Pontibacter akesuensis: one gene and its partner. The protein of the gene in region 2 binds, or shares a complex with, the protein of the main gene of each other region. Links are inferred from orthologs where the notes say so. Each region holds a gene or a part of one and is shown on either strand. Other genes may lie near its edges.

Region 1 (3,673 bases), 930 kb from region 2 along the record:
ACCCAAAACTAATTACTCTTCGTCTTTTACTACCACGATGAACACATCCTCACCTGGGCGCTTCATCAGGTACTTCTCGCGGGCGAATTTCTCCAGCAGTGCCGGGTTACCCATCAGCTCCTTACGGTCTTTTTCTACCTCGGCCATCTTCTCCAGGTAGTGCTCCTTATCCGCCTCCAGGTCGTTTAGCTGCCGGCGCATCTGGTACTGCGTTACAAAGTCGTTTGAATCGAAAAACAGCATCCATACTACAAAAATGACAGAAGCGATAAAATAGAAGTTTCTGAATATTTTGGGGATGCGCTGTATCATAACTCTGGGCTTAAAGTACTCTTACAAAAATAAGGCTGTGAGCTTCATAACCCACAGCCTTAGCTATTATTTTTTCAGAAATCTAAATTTAAAATTTCCGGCCCGGGAAGTATGCTGTCTCCCCTAGTTCCTCCTCAATTCGAAGCAACTGGTTATACTTGGCCATACGGTCAGAACGGGAAGCAGAACCTGTTTTAATCTGGCCTGTGTTCAGCGCAACAGCCAGGTCAGCGATGGTGCTATCTTCTGTTTCGCCGGAACGGTGGCTCATCACGCTCTTATACCCGTGGCGGCGGCCCAGGTTGATCGCGTTGATTGTTTCTGTCAGGGTGCCGATCTGGTTTACTTTGATCAGGATCGAGTTAGCTATTCCCTGGTCGATGCCTTGCTGCAGACGGTCCACGTTGGTTACGAACAGGTCATCACCCACCAGTTGGCACTTGCTGCCAATAGCTTCCGTCAGTTCTTTCCAGCCCTTCCAGTCGTCCTCAGCCATGCCATCCTCAATGGAGTTGATCGGATACTTGTTCACCCAGTCTTTCCAGTAGCTTACCATTTCAGAAGAAGTCAGCTTATCGCCTGTAGACTTCTTAAAGTGGTATTTGCCGGAGGAAGCATCGTAAAATTCGGAGCTGGCTGCATCCATGGCAATCATCATATCGTCTCCCGGCTTGTAACCGGCAGCTTCTATCGCCTGCAATACCACCTCTATCGCCTCTACGTTGGATGCAATGTTTGGCGCAAAACCACCTTCATCACCCACGTTGGTAGATAGGCCTTTCTTCTTCAACACGTTTTTCAGGTGGTGGAACACTTCCGAACCCATACGCAATGCCTCAGAGAAAGAAGGAGCACCAATTGGCATGATCATGAATTCCTGAAAATCAATGGCATTGTCCGCATGGCTGCCACCGTTCAGGATGTTCATCATCGGCACAGGGAGCGTATTCGCGTTCACGCCGCCTACATAGCGGTAAATCGGCATGTTCAGCTCCTGCGCAGCGGCGCGGGCAATGGCAAGCGATACACCAAGTATGGCGTTGGCACCCAGGTTGCCTTTGTTGGTCGTGCCGTCCAGCTCGATCATGATCTTATCCAGCAGGTTCTGCTCGAACACAGGGAAACCGATGATTTCCTCGGCAATCTTCTCGTTTACGTTTTTAACAGCCTGCAGCACACCTTTGCCCATGTACATGCTCTTGTCGTTGTCACGCAGTTCCACTGCCTCGTGCACGCCGGTAGAGGCACCAGATGGCACCGCAGCGCGGCCTAGTATGCCGCTTTCCGTCGTTACATCTACTTCTACAGTAGGGTTGCCTCTCGAATCGAATATCTGTCTGGCTTTGATGTCAGTGATAATACTCATTGCTTTTGTTGTTTTACGATAGTTATACTTTGTTTTTGCTTTGCTCCAGTAGTGCCACAAACTCATCAAATAAATAGGTCGAGTCGTGTGGCCCTGGTGAAGACTCCGGGTGGAACTGCACCGAAAACGCAGGTTTGGTTTTCATGCGCATGCCTTCCACCGTATTGTCATTCAGGTTAATGTGTGTTATCTCTACCTCCGGGTGATTCTTCAGTTGCTCCGCATCCACCACAAAGCCGTGGTTCTGGCTTGTAATTTCGCTTCGGCCCGTTAGCAGGTTCTTTACTGGGTGATTTAATCCCCTGTGCCCGTTGTGCATTTTATAGGTAGCAATCCCATTCGCCTGCGCCAGAATCTGATGTCCCATGCAAATACCGAACATAGGTATCTCTTGCTGCAGTATCTGTTTCACGCTTGCCACTGCATCCTTAGTAGCTGCCGGGTCGCCAGGGCCGTTTGAAATAAAGTAACCGTCTGGGTTCCACTTCTCCATTTCCTCGAAGGAGGTATTGTACGGGAATACTTTTACTTCGCAGCCGCGCTGCATAAAGTTGTTCAGGCTGTTACGCTTCACACCGAGGTCCAAAACGGCTACTCTATACTTAGGGACCTCGGGCTTCAGATCATACTCCGTTGTCGTGCTCACATGCGACGACAGTTCCAGTCCATTCATCGACGGCACAGCATTTAACTTCTTACGCAACTCCTCCACATCCGTTATTTCAGATGAGACGATCGCGTTCATGGCTCCTTTATCCCGAATATGCCGCACAAGAGACCGTGTGTCTATTTCACAAATACCCACGATACCGGCCTTTTCAAAATATTCCTGTAGCGACCCTTCCGCTGTTTTCCTCGAGAAATGGTTGGAGAAATCTTTGCAAACCAGGCCACTGATCTGCACGCGTCCCGACTCTACTTCGTTAGGCTGCACGCCATAGTTGCCTACATGCGAAACAGTGGTAACAACCAATTGCCCGTAGTAAGAGGGGTCGGTAAAGATTTCCTGATAACCGGTCATGCCAGTGTTAAAGCAGAGTTCACCACCCGAAGTACCAATCCGGCCCAGGCTCTTGCCCTTGTATACTGTTCCATCTTCTAAAAGAAGGATAGCTTCAGAGGATGTATGTTTTTTCATCTTAAAAATTTTGTTACAAACATAAAAAAAGGGACACGACTTACGTCATGTCCCTTTAAATTATTTACAAACAGAGCTTATTGCGCATCTTTTGTGTCTTCTGTTTTGTCGTTAGACTCAGCAGGAGCATCAGTTGCCTCAGGGGCTTCTGTTGCTTCAGTGGCTGCAGGAGTTTCTGTTGCAGCTGCAGCTGGAGCAGCGGCAGTTGTTTCGTCAGACTTCTTCTTGCCACCGCGACGACGCGTTCTCTTGGCACCTGTTGCAGTGTCACCAGAAGTTGACAGCATATCCTCGTTGTAGTCTACCAGCTCGATCACACACATTTCTGCGTTGTCACCCAGTCTGTAACCAGTTTTGATGATACGCGTGTAACCACCTGGGCGGTTTGCGATCTTCGTTGATACTTCGTCAAAAAGTTCTTTAACAGACTCTTTGTCCTGAAGGTAAGCGAAAACAGTTCTTCTGGAGTGTGTTGTGTCGCTCTTAGCTTTTGTAAGAAGCGGCTCCACATACTTGCGAAGGGCCTTGGCTTTTGCCACTGTTGTTGAAACGCGCTTGTGTACGATCAAAGACGACGCCATGTTAGATAGCATTGCCTTGCGGTGCGAAGCGGTTCTTCCTAAGTGATTGAATTTTTTACCGTGTCTCATTATATTGATTTGTGCACGTGCATACCGTCAATCAACCTTTGCAGGGATTGGGAATTATGCCGTAGGATTTAATTAATCTTCCTCTAATTTATACTTAGAAAGGTCCATTCCGAAAACCAAACCCTTCTCCTGAACCAGATTTTCCAGCTCAGTCAAAGACTTCTTACCGAAGTTTCTGAACTTCATCATATCAGCGATGTCCAGCTG
Region 2 (6,331 bases):
TGCCTTAAACTGCCGTTGCCAACTGCAATCATACTTCGTGTACTGGCGCAAGACTTTAGAGTTGTGTCTTACTATGGTGTCGGGTTTGTAACTCGACTGGCTTGCAAAGCCATACTTGCACAGCGGTGGCTATACTTGTTGCAGCCATACTTGCTTTTCCACTGCTTTCGCAACTTCAGCCAGGCTATACTTTCTAGCTACTGTTCATCCTCCAGTTCCCAGATACCAATCGTTTCATTTCTGGCTTTGGAGCGCTCACGGCCGCGGGGCCTCGTCATCGGGCATCGCGCTGGGAGCTTTTCTTTGCTCGCTTCGCTTCGCAATCCCGCTAGCGCGGGACCGAAAAACTCGCATAGGCGCTCAACCCAAGGACTGAAATCTGTTCAGTTAGCTAAAGCGGTACCTATGCAACTAAAGCCAAGTCCCCCTTTGAAGGGGGTAGGGGGATGTTTGCACAACTGCCGATAATTCACTTCCTAAAAATAGCTAGGGGCTAGAAGTAGTTAGATGACAACGCTACGCAAGCTAAGCCCTTGCTCCATCCCGTCCATCTAAAAACACCTTCAATTCTGATTCTGACAATTACACAGCTCCTACACCTCCCACAACTCAGGACTCCTAACTCAGCACTCCTTTTACCTTCCTTTGCCAAAGCTGGCCTGGATGCCGATAGACGGAATAAACGTTAAGCCGGAGTAGCTGTAGCTGGTGTTATTGAGGAGTTTGTAGTCGCCGTAGTTCTGGTAGTAGATGGTGATGGCTGGCAGAATGTACACATACTTGATGCCCAGTTTGGCGTTCACGAAGAAGCCGTAGGAGCCAAAACTGTTCTTTTCCATCAAGGCATCAATTTTCTCTACATCGCTTCCGATTCGCTCGAAAAGCCTGCCGGGCTCAAAGCCATACGTAATGTTGGTGTGGTTGTACACGGCACCAAAGGCAATGCTACCGTTCTCCTCCTCTACCCCCAGCGACTTACTGAAGATAAGCGGGATTGTGTAATCACGTCGCTTCGCGGTGAACTGAAGTATGGGCTGCAGCTTATCCAAAAAGAGCTTATCAGCCCAATCAGAGCTCTGGCCGGCATACTGCAGGCCCACGCTGCCGTACCAAGCCCCGTTCACGGCTCCTGCACCCCGGCTATCCGGCGTTCCTGTCGGACCCAGGAACTGGTACTGCGCATCGAACACGTGCACGCCCGAGGCAAACTTGTAGCCCACATCCACCCGCGGGGCCACGCCATAGCGCAGGTAAAAATCAAAAGTGGGGCCAACCGGGTCTAAGGCATAGGCCAAAAGTGCCCGCGTGGCTGTCTCTATCTGAGCGTCGAAGTATACCGAGTCTTTCTTGGCGATGGCATCTACGGCGGCTTTAGTAATATCATCGAGCTGACCTATAGGCTCCGTAGCGATGTTGCCGCCAAAGTTCACGCCTGCCTTGAACTTGCCCGGTGCCGTTACCTTGCCCGAGTTAATTACTGCACGCGGCGCCGTGCAACCAGCCACCAGGGCCAGCAGCATAAAAAAGCACAAACGGTGCATAAAAGCCACAGAAAAACGCATACGTATGAGTTTAAAAATTTTGAATGTTAAATGTTGAGGAGCAAGTATAAAATCTTGCACCAGAGGCTGCCTTAGCAATACGGCGCCTGCTTCGCTTTAGCTGGCAAAACTACGGAAATAAGCTGCTCAATTACAAGCCGCTCCTGGAATATCAGCCCAGACCCAAGCACCTGTTTTACATCCGCACCTCAAATCTGATCGAAACAAAAAGCCTCTCCTGAACGAACAGGAGAGGCTTATATTTTAATAAGTAGACTTGTATTACCTACTCAGGTACAGGTTCCGCTCGGAGTATACTTTGGTAAAGTAATCGTCCTGCAGGTCGTCGATAAAGTAGATGGCTTCCCCGGTGGATTTCATTTCCGGCCCAAGCTCCTTGTTTACCTCTGGAAACTTGTTGTAAGAGAACACCGGCACCTTGATAGCGTAGCCGTGCTTGTACGGGTTAAACACAAAATCCTTCACTTTCTTCTCGCCCAGCATAATCTTGGTGGCGTAGTTGATGTACGGCTCCCTGTATGCCTTGGCAATGAACGGGAAGGTACGCGAGGCGCGCGGGTTGGCCTCAATAATGTATACCGTTTCGTTCTTGATAGCGAATTGGATGTTAATCACCCCAACCGTTTGCAGAGCCACCGCGATCTTCTTAGTGTACTCCTCTATCTGGTTCATCACGTTCTCGCTTAAATCGAACGGAGGCAGCACCGCGTATGAGTCGCCGGAGTGGATACCAGCAGGCTCGATGTGCTCCATGATGCCGCAGATGTGCACATCCTTTCCGTCGCAGATAGCATCCGCCTCAGCTTCGATGGCGTTGTCGAGGAAGTGGTCGAGCAGCACTTTGTTGCCCGGGTGGTCCTTCAGCAGGTCAATCACGTGGGCTTCCAGTTCTTTCTCGTTAATCACGATCTTCATGTTCTGGCCACCCAGCACGTAGCTAGGGCGCACCAGCAGCGGAAACTTAAGCTCCTTGCACAGCTCCAGCGCCTCCTCTGCCGTCTCGATTACCGCAAATGGCGGGTACGGAATGCTCAGGTCGCGCAGTAGTGAGGAGAAGGAACCACGGTCTTCAGCCAAGTCCAAAGCCTGGTAGCTGGTGCCGAAAATCTTGATGCCGTAGCGATCCAGTTTCTCCGCCAGCTTCAGGGCTGTCTGCCCACCCAACTGCACAATCACACCTTCCGGCTTCTCGTGCAGGATAATATCGTAGATATGCTCCCAGAACACCGGCTCGAAGTACAGTTTATCAGAGATATCGAAATCTGTGGAAACCGTTTCAGGGTTGCAGTTGATCATGATCGTCTCGTAGCCGCACTCTCTTGCAGCCAGCACGCCGTGCACACAGCTGTAGTCGAACTCAATGCCCTGCCCAATGCGGTTCGGACCAGACCCTAGCACCACCACTTTCTTCCTGTCTGTAACGATACTCTCGTTCTCGCCCTCAAAGGTGCTGTAGTAGTAGGGCGTGTTCGCTTCAAATTCGGCCGCGCAGGTATCTACCATTTTGAACACGCGCTTGATGCCCAATTCGGTGCGCACGCTGTGCACTTCACTTTCCTTGCAACGCAGCAGGTGCGCTATCTGGCGGTCGGCGTAGCCTTTCACTTTGGCCTCCCGCAGCAAATCAGCCGGAATAGTGGCCAGGTTATACTTCTCGATCTCCTTCTCCATCTGGTCCAGCTCCTCGATCTGAGCCAGGAACCACGGGTCAATTTTGGTCAGCTTTTGGATGGTGCTGGTCGGGATGCCGATGCGCATAGCATCTTTAATGCTGAACAAACGGTTCCAGCTTGGGTTCTTCAGGCTATCTACTAACTCGTTGTAATCTGTTTTCTCTTTGCCATCAGCACCGATGCCGTTGCGCTTTATCTCCAGACTCTGGCAGGCCTTCTGCAGCGCTTCTTGGAAGGTGCGGCCAATGCCCATCACCTCACCCACCGACTTCATCTGCAGACCAAGCGTGCGGTTCACACCCGGAAACTTATCGAAGTTCCAGCGCGGTATCTTCACGATAACATAGTCCAGTGCCGGCTCAAAGTAGGCAGATGTAGTTTTGGTGATAGCGTTTTTCAGTTCATCCAAATTGTAACCAATGGCCAGCTTTGCGGCAACCTTTGCAATTGGATAACCAGTGGCTTTGGAGGCCAGGGCAGAAGAACGGGAAACGCGCGGGTTGATTTCGATGGCGATAATGGTGTCATCCTCCGGGCTCACGGAAAACTGTACGTTACAGCCACCGGCAAACTGTCCAATGCCATTCATCATTTTAATGGCCAGGTCGCGCATTTGCTGGTACACCGTGTCAGGCAGGGTCATGGCTGGGGCCACCGTGATAGAGTCTCCGGTATGCACGCCCATTGGGTCGAAGTTCTCAATGGAGCAGATGATGATGACGTTTCCGATGTTGTCGCGCAGCAGCTCCAACTCGTACTCTTTCCAACCCATAATGCTTTGCTCTATCAGCACCTCGTGTGTAGGCGATGCGTGCAACCCGCGGGTCAGGGCGGCATCAAACTCTTCCGGCGTATTCACAAAGCCACCACCGTAGCCACCCAGCGTAAACGATGGGCGGATTACGAGCGGAAATCCTATTTCCTGAGCAATCTCTTTGCCTTCCAGAAAAGAGGTAGCCGTTTCGCCTTTACACACGTTCACATCAAGCTCCAGCATTTTCAGGCGGAACTCCTCTCTGTCCTCTGTCGTCTCGATGGCTTTGATGTCCACCCCGATAATGCGAACGCCGTACTTCTTCCAGATTCCGGCTTTATCACAATCAATGGCAAGGTTCAAGGCAGTTTGGCCACCCATAGTAGGCAGCACCGCATCAATCTTATGCTTTTCTAAAATCTCAATAATGTACTTCTTCTCCAGGGGCTTCAGGTACACATGGTCTGCCGTAACAGGGTCCGTCATGATGGTAGCCGGGTTGGAGTTGATGAGGATCACTTCTATTCCCTCCTCTCGTAGCGAGCGGGCGGCCTGGGAGCCAGAATAGTCGAATTCGCAGGCCTGGCCGATGATGATGGGTCCAGAGCCTATGATGAGAACGGATTTGATGGAGTTGTCTTTAGGCATTGGGGCGGTATGTATAAATTGCCCAAAGTTAGCGGAAAATGTTCGGGGCCACAAGAAAAAAAGGCCAGCGCGCCGTTTTATTTAAAACCAGCGCCGGAAGGCAGCCACCAGACCACCACCGCCTACGCAAGTATAAACACGGCTGTCAGTCCTCTTCCTCCAAGATAAACAGCTCGTTTACACTCACCCCAAAGAAGGCCGACATTTTAAGTGCCAGCAACGTGGAGGGCAGGTATTTATTTTTCTCAATGGCGTTGATGGTCTGCCGGCTTACCCCAAGGGCCTGGGCGAGTTGTTCCTGCGTAATGTCTTTTTTTGCGCGCTCCACCTTAATGCTATTCCGCATCAGCAGTCAATTTTTTGCGCATGTAGTGCAGGTTGTACCGGAAGGAGCCATAAATGTAGGCAAGCAGCAACAGAAGGGTGCCCAGCATACCACCTACATCGGGCATAATGCTGTTTTTGCCCATAATCAAAGTATAAATGTTGGCATAGAACGGGAGCAACAGCAGCGCAACCACCAGAAAATACACGCCACTCACTAACGACTTATACCGAAGGCTCTGCACCATCTCGTCTTCCTGCCGCTCTTCCGAAAAAACCAACAGCGCCAGCGCCACGATAAGCGGATAATAAACGATCGAGTAATTCCACTCACTGAAAAAAGCCCTCGGATCGGCTATACTTCCCGTTGCAAGCAACAGGCCAACAAGTGCCAAAGCCACTGGAAGCGCTGATAGCAGCATCCAAAATCCAATCTTCCTGTACCGGTAAGGCAGCATTTTTATATCGATCAACCCTTGCTTCATAGGACATGCTCATTTCAAGAAGTACAACTTTATTTCCTTTATGTAAACTACACTTTACTTTTCAGATAAAAAAGTACCCTAACTCTGATTTTCAATGCCTTTACCAACTTTTATTGACCGCATCATTTGTCTGATTTGATGACTTCTCTTTACTAAATGCAGAAACTATAATCACGGCAAAAGCCAACAAAGCCACCTGGATACGTAAACAGAAGTATAACTTATACTATTCGGCTATGACACCAAGACAAGATGATTTTATAACGAATTCGGATGAAAGCAGGCGCCTGCCCGACGACAACCCTGAGCCACTGACCGGCATAAAGAAAAGGAAGGTCGACAGCTTTGACAAAGAGCCTGAAGGCAAAGAGGAAGCCGGAAACGTGGCAGCCAGAAATGAAGAGGATACGCGTAAGTTAGATGGCAGCAACGCCAATAACCTGCGCACGAAATAAGCCGCGTGCTCCCCAATAATGTGTCCCTGTGCAGCGCGATTAGGCATGTGCGCAGGATTTATAGGAGAGGTCTGCCTCTTTGTGCCCTGCCCGCAAAGGCGTGATATTACTATACTGTAATTTTTAAGTACGAACGTTGTGACATGCTTTGCTTTTTAGATATTAATAAAGTATTATTATCATAGTTTATGTCTTAGAACCAAGGCACTTATGGTACTGTTTGAGGCACCTTACCAGCATTTAGAACTTTACACGGCACATAACGTGCTCGTGAGTCAATGGTATGGCGGCTGCACCAGTGCCCAGTACCGGGAGGCCCTGAAACGCTTCATCCACTATGTAGACACCAGGAACATTCAGTATGCCATCTCCGATCGGCGCATGCTGCCCCCGCTCTCCGATGAGGATGCCCGCTGGACTGTTGAGGTGT

The links.
Region 1: the proteins of carB (region 2) and carA are in contact, whole or in part, in a solved structure (PDB 1KEE), measured with the Escherichia coli proteins. The link is inferred for Pontibacter akesuensis from one-to-one orthologs.

The regions. Positions count from the first base shown.
Region 1 is NZ_CP014766.1:2,524,783-2,528,455, reverse strand. What follows is about bases 759-3,673. They hold carA (glutamine-hydrolyzing carbamoyl-phosphate synthase small subunit), read right to left. Parts: upstream 2,817-3,673; coding sequence 1,701-2,816; downstream 759-1,700. Other genes in these bases: A0W33_RS10835 (DNA-directed RNA polymerase subunit alpha), read right to left, coding at 3,539-3,673; rplQ (50S ribosomal protein L17), read right to left, coding at 2,894-3,466; eno (phosphopyruvate hydratase), read right to left, coding at 759-1,678. In the rest of the region: A0W33_RS10855 (FtsB family cell division protein), read right to left, coding at 13-312; more of eno, read right to left, coding at 401-758. UniProt on the Escherichia coli protein: Small subunit of the glutamine-dependent carbamoyl phosphate synthetase (CPSase).
Region 2 is NZ_CP014766.1:1,593,045-1,599,375, forward strand. What follows is about bases 1,624-5,007. They hold carB (carbamoyl-phosphate synthase large subunit), read right to left. Parts: upstream 4,638-5,007; coding sequence 1,824-4,637; downstream 1,624-1,823. Other genes in these bases: A0W33_RS06665 (helix-turn-helix transcriptional regulator), read right to left, coding at 4,783-4,983; A0W33_RS06670 (hypothetical protein), read right to left, coding at 4,973-5,007. Also shown: A0W33_RS06655 (hypothetical protein), read right to left, coding at 636-1,562; more of A0W33_RS06670, read right to left, coding at 5,008-5,446; A0W33_RS06675 (hypothetical protein), read left to right, coding at 5,683-5,901; A0W33_RS06680 (hypothetical protein), read left to right, coding at 6,112-6,331. UniProt on the Escherichia coli protein: Large subunit of the glutamine-dependent carbamoyl phosphate synthetase (CPSase).